2 linked regions of the Actinoallomurus bryophytorum genome follow. The protein of the gene in region 2 binds, or shares a complex with, the protein of the main gene of each other region. Links are inferred from orthologs where the notes say so. Each region holds a gene or a part of one and is shown on either strand. Other genes may lie near its edges.

Region 1 (3,527 bases), on a different replicon or contig from region 2:
CCCGGCTCATCAGCCTGCTGCTGACCCAGCTGACCGAGAACCACCACCTGCGGGATGTGTTCGCCAGCCTGCTGGACCCGACCGGTTCGGAGATCTACCTCAAACCCGCCACCGACTACCTGCTCCCCGGCACGCCGGCGAACTTCGCCACCGTCATCGAAGCCGCACGCAGGCGAGGTCAGACGGCCCTGGGGTACCGCCGTCGCGAGGAGTTCCACCGGTCGCCCGCCTACGGCGTCGTGCTGAACCCCGACAAGGCCGCCCCGCTCACCCTGTCGGCCGACGACCGCGTCATCGTCCTGTCCGAACAGTGACCTCGCCGCCGCTTGTGGCCGTTCGAAGACCCTAGAGTTTCTGTATCGGCGCGTAGCGGAGCACGAAGCGCTTGACGCCGTAGTCGCCGCCGAAATCAACGGTCGCGGCGGCCTTTTCACCGGCGCCGTCGACGGTGACGACCGTGCCCAGCCCGAACGCGTCGTGGACGACCCGGTCGCCCGCGGACAGGGCCGGAACCTCACGGTTGCCCGGCGAGCGTACGCCCGGCCGCTGGGCGACCGAGGCCATCGCCGGAGCGCCCGAGGCCTCGGAGCGCTGCCACTCGACCAGCGTCTCGGGGATCTCGGTGAGGAAACGCGAGGCCGGATTGTAGGACGGCGCGCCCCACGAGCTGCGCATGGTCGCGCGGGAGACGTAGAGCCGCTGCCGGGCGCGGGTGATGCCGACGTAGGCGAGCCGCCGCTCCTCCTCCAGCTGCTTGGGGTCGCCGAGCGAGCGCAGGTGCGGGAAGACGCCGTCCTCCATGCCGGTGAGGAAGACGACGGGGAACTCCAGGCCCTTGGCGGTGTGCAGCGTCATCAGCGTGACGACGCCGTCGCCGCCCTCGGGGCTGCGCTCGCCGGGCGGGACGACGCCGTTCTGCCCGCCGGGAATCTGGTCGGCGTCGGCGACGAGCGCGACCTGCTCCAGGAACTCAACGAGCCGGCCCTCGGCGGGACGCTCCCGTACCTCCTCGCCCTCGGCGGGCTGGACCGCCAGCACGCCCGTCGCGAGGCGCTCCTCGAACTCGGCCGCCACCGACTCCATCTCGCGGAGGTTCTCGATGCGGGTCTCGTCCTGCGGGTCGCGCGAGCCTTCGAGCTCGGCGAGGTAGCCGCTCTTGGTCAGGATGGCCTCGACGAGCTCGGCCGGCGTGGAGGTCTCCACCATCTCGCCCAGCTCGTCCAGGAGCGCGACGAAGTCCTTGATCTGGTTGAGCGACCGGGTGGCGATGGCCGGCGCCTCGTCGGCCCGCCGCAGCGCCTGCCAGAACGAGATGCGCTCGCGCCCTGCGAGCGCCTCGACACAGGCCTCGGCACGGTCGCCGATGCCGCGCTTGGGGACGTTGAGGATGCGCCGCAGGCTCACGGTGTCCTCGGGGTTGCCCAGGACACGCAGGTAGGCGAGCAGGTCGCGGATCTCCTTGCGCTCGTAGAACCGGACGCCCCCGACGACCTTGTACGGCAGGCCGACGCGGATGAAGACCTCTTCGAACACACGTGACTGCGCGTTGGTGCGGTAGAAGATCGCCACCTGACCGGGCTTGATCTCCTCGTCGTCGGTGAGCCGGTCGATCTCCTGCGCGACGAACGCCGCCTCGTCGTGCTCGTTGTCGGCGACGTAGCCGGTGACGTTGGGCCCGTTGCCCTGGTCGGACCACAGGCGCTTCGGCTTGCGGTCGGCGTTGCGCTCGATCACCGCGTTGGCCGCCGACAGGATCGTCTGCGTGGAGCGGTAGTTCTGCTCCAGCAGGATGACGCTCGCGTCGGGGTAGTCGCGCTCGAACTCCAGGATGTTGCGGATCGTCGCGCCGCGGAAGGCGTAGATCGACTGGTCGGCGTCGCCGACCACGCACAGCTCGGCGGGTTTGAGTCCCTCGTCGTCGCCCTGCTGGCCGACCAGCTCGCGGACCAGGACGTACTGCGCGTGGTTGGTGTCCTGGTATTCGTCCACGAGCACGTGACGGAACCGCCGCCGGTAGTGCTCGGCGACGTCCGGGAACGCCTGCAGGAGGTTGACGGTCGTCATGATCAGATCGTCGAAGTCCAGCGCGCCGGCCTGCTGAAGCCGCGCCTGGTAGGTCTCGTACGCCTCGGCGAGCGTCTTTTCGAGATGGGTCGACGCCTGGGACTTGAAGGTCTCGTAGTCGATGAGCTCGTTCTTGAGGTTGGAGACCTGGGCGGAGAAACCGCGCGGCGGGTAACGCTTGGGGTCCAGGTCGAGCTCCCGGCAGACCAGCGCCATCAGGCGTTGTGAGTCGGCCTGGTCATAGATCGAGAAACCGCTGGGGAACCCGAGCCGCTTCGCCTCACGACGCAGGATGCGCACGCAGGCGGAGTGGAACGTCATCACCCACATCGCACGGGAACGGTTGCCGACGAGCGCCTCGACGCGCTCTCTCATCTCACCGGCGGCCTTGTTGGTGAACGTGATCGCCATGATCTCCGCGGGCTGAACGTCACGCTCGGCGAGGAGGTAGGCGATGCGGTGGGTGAGCACACGGGTCTTACCCGAGCCGGCTCCGGCCACGATCAGCAACGGACCGCCGTGATGCACGACCGCCGCGCGCTGAGCGTCGTTGAGGCCGTCGAGAAGGGGATGGCTTACAAGCGTCGACACTCAAAGAAGCCTACGGCCTACCGCCGACATCCGGCGGCGAGCCACGGGAACGAACCACGGCGGCAGCGGTTATCCACAGCTCGGCCGAGACCTGTTCCCCCGGTCGCTTCCCCTTGGACAATAGGAGTGGGCTGGAGCCCCCTGGGCGGGCGGGGAGTGCCTGGGCGGGCGGGGAGCCCCAAGGGCGGGCGAGGAGTGCCTGGGCGGGCGGGGAATGCCAGGGCGGGCGGCGCCCCCCGGACGAGCTGGAGCCCCCAGGGCGGGCGGGAGCTTCCAGGGCGGGCGGGAGTGTGGGCGTCTCGGCGGACGGGGAGCCTTCGCGTGATCCTGGCATCACGGGGACGTGTAGGGGTGCCTTCTGTCGCAGGCGGTTCGCTGGTTGACCGGCACTTACCGCAAGGCGGCCCGTACGGCGCGAGGAGTGTCGCTCACGTCCGGCTTCTTGCTGTCGCGGAGGCCGCTGTTACCGGAGAGGTTCGCGACTTCTACACAGTCGCTGTTCTCGATGCCCTGACTCCGGCTCGACTTACGCCATCGGATCATGGCGGATGACCTCCTTCGTCTGTTCTATCAACCTTCGAAAAGAGTCTTCGGGTGATATCCGCCGGGCGGGGGAGCGTACGCCCGGTGTGACGCCCCCCAAGACCGGATCACGTCTTGCGGAACTGATACGCCTCTCCGGCCGCGGTGGTCACTCCGGCCACATCGGCACCGCCGGCAGCGGCCGACGCGGCCGCCACCGCGCCCTCCACGAAAGGCGCGTCGGCCAGGACGACCTCGGTGTCCTCCTCAAGGTCCTCCAGGTAGGTCTTCGCCGTCAGGACCGAGCTGCCGAGGTCGGCGATCAGCACGACTCCGCCGCCCCCGTCGGC
Region 2 (3,970 bases):
CGCCCCGGCAGCTCGCTCCTCAGCCGGGTCCCACGGCGGCGTGCCCGCCCCTGTGGTGGTCAGTCCCGCGCCATGGGCGCTCGCGGGGTCCGCGTCGGGCGCGGAAAAGCCGGCGCTATAGGTCGGCGTGCCCGCACTTGGCCAAGGTCCGGTGAATCCGGCGCTATAGGTCGGCGTGCCCGCACTTGGCCAAGGTCCGGTGAATCCGGCGCTATAGGTCGGCGTGCCCGCACTTGGCCAAGGTCCGGTGAATGCTGCGCCTTGGGCCCACCGCGGGTACCTCGGCCAAGTCTCTGCTCGGACCAAGGCCTCGTCTCCCGGTTCCTCCCGGGTGTGACCTGATACCCCGCCCCGAAACCGGCCGCCGATCCCCCGCACGGGGCGCCTGAGAGCCCGTCTCCAAGCTCCGGTCATTGCCCCGGTCGCTGACCTGACCTCTCGCTCCCGCGGCGCCCGTGTTCCCCGATGCCGACGTGGCCCTCGCCCCCGGCCTCTCCCCCTCGCTCACTCGCGCCCCTGGCCGCGCGCCTCCAGTCGTCCCAGCCGCTCGCCTGGCTCGCCCGCCCCAGCCTTCCGCCTCCGGTCCTGCGGCCTGGTCGGCTACCTCCCGGGCCTCTCCCCCGGGCGCTTACCCCCGGGCACCCACCCCAGCCGGCCGCGCGCTCGCCCACCGACCCCAGCCAGCCGCCTCCGGTCTCGCGGCTTATCGGCTACCTTCCGGGCGCCGGGCGCCCAGCCCCGGGCACCCGCACCCGGCCCCCGGGGGCCCTGTGGCCTGGTCGGCCACCTACCGGGCCCCTCCTCCGGGCGCTTGCCCCCGGGCACCCACCCCCGGCCGGCCGCGCGCTCGCCCACCGACCCCAGCCGGCCGCCTCCGGTCTCGCGGCTTAGTCGGCTACCTTCCGGGCGCCGGGCATCCGGCCCCGGACACCAGCCCCCGGACACCCACGTCGAGGGTGTCGGGCCCTGTCGCTGGCCCTGGCCCCGGCCCCGGCCCCGGCCCCGGCGGGTGGCTACTTGACGCCGGCTTCCTTCATGTCGCGGAGTTCGCGTTTGAGCTCCTTGATCTCGTCGCGGAGGCGGGCGGCGACCTCGAACTGGAGTTCTTCTGCCGCGTGGTGCATCTGCTTTGTCATCTGTTCGATGAGGGATTCCATCTCCTCGCGGGGGCGCTCGCCGACCAGGTCGGCGGCGTGGCGGCCCGCTCGGCGGGAGGACAGGCCCGGGACCGGGGCCTTGCCACGGCTCTGCTGGCGGCCGGCGCCGCCGATGAGCTCTTCGGTGTCGGCGTCCTCGCGGGCCAGCATGTCGAGGATGTCGTTGATCTTCTTGCGGAGCGCGGTGGGCTCGATGCCGTTGGCCTCGTTGTAGGCGACCTGCTTGACGCGGCGGCGGTTGGTCTCGTCGATCGCGCGTTCCATCGACGGGGTGATCTTGTCGGCGTACATGTGGACCTGGCCGGACACGTTTCGTGCGGCTCGGCCGATCGTCTGGATCAAGGAGGTCTCCGACCGCAGGAAGCCCTCCTTGTCGGCGTCCAGGATCGACACCAGTGACACCTCGGGCAGGTCGAGGCCCTCGCGGAGCAGGTTGATGCCGACGAGTACGTCGAACTCGCCCATCCGCAGCTCGCGCAGCAGCTCCACGCGGCGCAGCGTGTCGACCTCGCTGTGCAGGTAGCGCACCCGGATGCCCAGCTCGAGCAGGTAGTCGGTCAGGTCCTCGGACATCTTCTTGGTCAGCGTCGTGACCAGCACCCGCTCGTCGCGTTCGGCCCGCTCGCGGATCTCGTGCACGAGGTCGTCGATCTGGCCCTTGGTCGGCTTGATGACCACCTCCGGGTCGATCAGGCCGGTCGGGCGGATCACCTGCTCGACCACATCGCCCTTGACCCGGCCCAGCTCGTACGGGCCCGGCGTCGCCGACAGGTAGATGGTCTGCCCGATCCGCTCCAGGAACTCCTCCCACTTGAGCGGGCGGTTGTCCTGCGCGCTGGGCAGCCGGAAGCCGTGCTCCACCAGAGTGCGCTTGCGCGACATGTCACCCTCGTACATCGCGCCGATCTGCGGTGTCGTCTGGTGCGACTCGTCCACGACGAGCAGGAAGTCCTCGGGAAAGTAGTCGAGCAGCGTGTTGGGCGGGGTGCCGGGACCACGGCCGTCGATGTGACGTGAGTAGTTTTCGATGCCGGCGCACGTCCCGACCTGGCGCATCATCTCGATGTCGTACGTCGTGCGCATCCGCAGGCGCTGTGCCTCCAGCAGCTTGCCGGTGCGCTCCATCTCGCCGAGGCGCTCCTCCAGCTCCTGCTCGATCCCCTTGATCGCCCGCTCCATCCGCTCCGGACCGGCGACGTAGTGGGAGGCGGGGAAGATGTAGAGCTCCTGGTCCTCGGTGACGACCTCGCCGGTCAGCGGGTGCAGCGTGGCGAGCTTTTCGATCTCGTCGCCGAACATCTCGATCCGTACGGCGAGCTCCTCGTACTGCGGGATGATCTCGACCGTGTCGCCGCGTACCCGGAACGTGCCGCGGGTGAACGCCAGGTCGTTGCGCGCGTACTGCATGCCGACCAGCCGCCGGAGCAGGTCGTCGCGGTCGATCTCGTCGCCCACGCGCAGCCGTACCATGCGGTCGACGTACTCCTGCGGGGTGCCCAGGCCGTAGATGCACGACACCGACGCCACCACGATCGTGTCGCGGCGGGTCAGCAGCGAGTTGGTCGCCGAGTGCCGCAGGCGCTCCACCTCGTCGTTGATCGAGGAGTCCTTCTCGATGTAGGTGTCGGTCTGCGGGACGTACGCCTCGGGCTGGTAGTAGTCGTAGTAGGAGACGAAGTACTCGATGGCGTTATTGGGCATCATCTCGCGCAGCTCGTTGGCGAACTGGGCGGCGAGCGTCTTGTTCGGCTGCATGACGAGGGTGGGGCGCTGGGCCTTCTCGATCAGCCAGGCGATGCTCGCGGTCTTGCCGGTGCCGGTGGCCCCCAGCAGCACCGAGTCCTTGTCCCCCCGCTTGATCCGCTGCTCCAGCTCGCCGATCGCCTGCGGCTGGTCGCCGGACGGGATCATCTCGGTGACGACCTCGAAGGGCGCCACCTTGCGCTGAAGATCGGTGACAGGCCGCACGCTGTTTCCTCCGTCGACTGGTGGTCGCCGGTCCAGAACGGCCGGCGGATCGCGGGCCGTGCCGGGAGGCCCGTGTATGTCAACCGTACGACCCGGCAGTGACATTCCGGTGGCCCTCGCGACGTTCCGTCCCGGCGGTGATTGCCAACCAACCGTGAACGATGCGTTACTCTCCGTTGAAGCGGCTACGTCACACCGGTCGTGGCCGAGGCCCTTGCCCGGAGGATCGCCATGGCTTACCGCCTCGCCGCCATCGTCTCGGCTCTGCCGCTCACCTGCGCCGGTATGGCGTTCACCTCGACCGTACGACATCCCACCCGGGTAAGCCCGGCCGGCATCGCCGACATCGGTCACCGTGGCGCGTCGGCGTCCGCCCCGGAGAACACCCTCGCCGCCTTCCGCGCGGCCAGGTCCCAGCACGCCGACTACTTCGAGCTCGACGTCCAGCAGACCAAGGACCGCACGCCGGTCATCATGCACGACACGACGCTGAGGCGTACGACCAACGCCGAGTCGGTCTACCCCGGCCGGTCGCCGTGGCGGGTCGGCGACTTCACACTCCGGCAGCTCGAACGGCTCGACGCCGGCTCCTGGTTCTCCTCCCGGTTCCGGCACGAGCGTGTGCCGACGCTCGCCAGGACCCTGAGCGAGATGGAGGGCAGCGACCTGAAGCTGCTCCTGGAGATCAAGGACCCGTCCCTGTACCCGGGCCTGACGAGCCGGGTCGCCGGACAACTGCGCGCCCAGCCGAGATGGCTGCTCCCCGGCCGGCTGATCGTCCAGAGTTTCGACTGGGGGTCGGTACGGGAGTTCCACCGGCTGATGCCCGCCGTCCCGACCGGCGT

What was found. Proteins that work in one complex are often made in the same cells at the same time.
Region 1: the proteins of uvrB (region 2) and pcrA are in contact, whole or in part, in a crystal structure (PDB 7EGT), measured with the Thermus thermophilus proteins. The link is inferred for Actinoallomurus bryophytorum from one-to-one orthologs. Residues at the interface, in WP_096411307.1 of Thermus thermophilus: Glu23, Leu25, Arg26, Asp27, Gly28, Glu29, Arg30, Phe31, Arg55, Glu326, Asp327, Phe328, Glu379, Ser382, Gln383, His398, Gly400, Arg401; in WP_096412145.1 of Thermus thermophilus: His654, Arg656, Phe657, Gln666, Asp668, Glu669, Lys680, Arg681, Leu682, Ser683, Lys685, Tyr686, Ala687.

The regions. Positions count from the first base shown.
Region 1 is NZ_VFOZ01000001.1:3,945,128-3,948,654, forward strand. What follows is about bases 1-2,991. They hold pcrA (DNA helicase PcrA), read right to left. Parts: upstream 2,656-2,991; coding sequence 346-2,655; downstream 1-345. Other genes in these bases: FB559_RS18690 (CASTOR/POLLUX-related putative ion channel), read left to right, coding at 1-314. Outside these bases: FB559_RS18700 (DUF397 domain-containing protein), read right to left, coding at 3,046-3,198; dihydroxyacetone kinase phosphoryl donor subunit DhaM, read right to left, coding at 3,306-3,527. UniProt on the Escherichia coli protein: A helicase with DNA-dependent ATPase activity. Unwinds DNA duplexes with 3'-5' polarity. Translocates on single-stranded DNA with 3'-5' polarity. Initiates unwinding more efficiently from a nicked substrate than double-stranded DNA.
Region 2 is NZ_VFOZ01000002.1:1,072,272-1,076,241, forward strand. What follows is about bases 570-3,467. They hold uvrB (excinuclease ABC subunit UvrB), read right to left. Parts: upstream 3,126-3,467; coding sequence 1,014-3,125; downstream 570-1,013. Other genes in these bases: FB559_RS40980 (glycerophosphodiester phosphodiesterase), read left to right, coding at 3,357-3,467. In the rest of the region: more of FB559_RS40980, read left to right, coding at 3,468-3,970. UniProt on the Escherichia coli protein: The UvrABC repair system catalyzes the recognition and processing of DNA lesions. A damage recognition complex composed of 2 UvrA and 2 UvrB subunits scans DNA for abnormalities.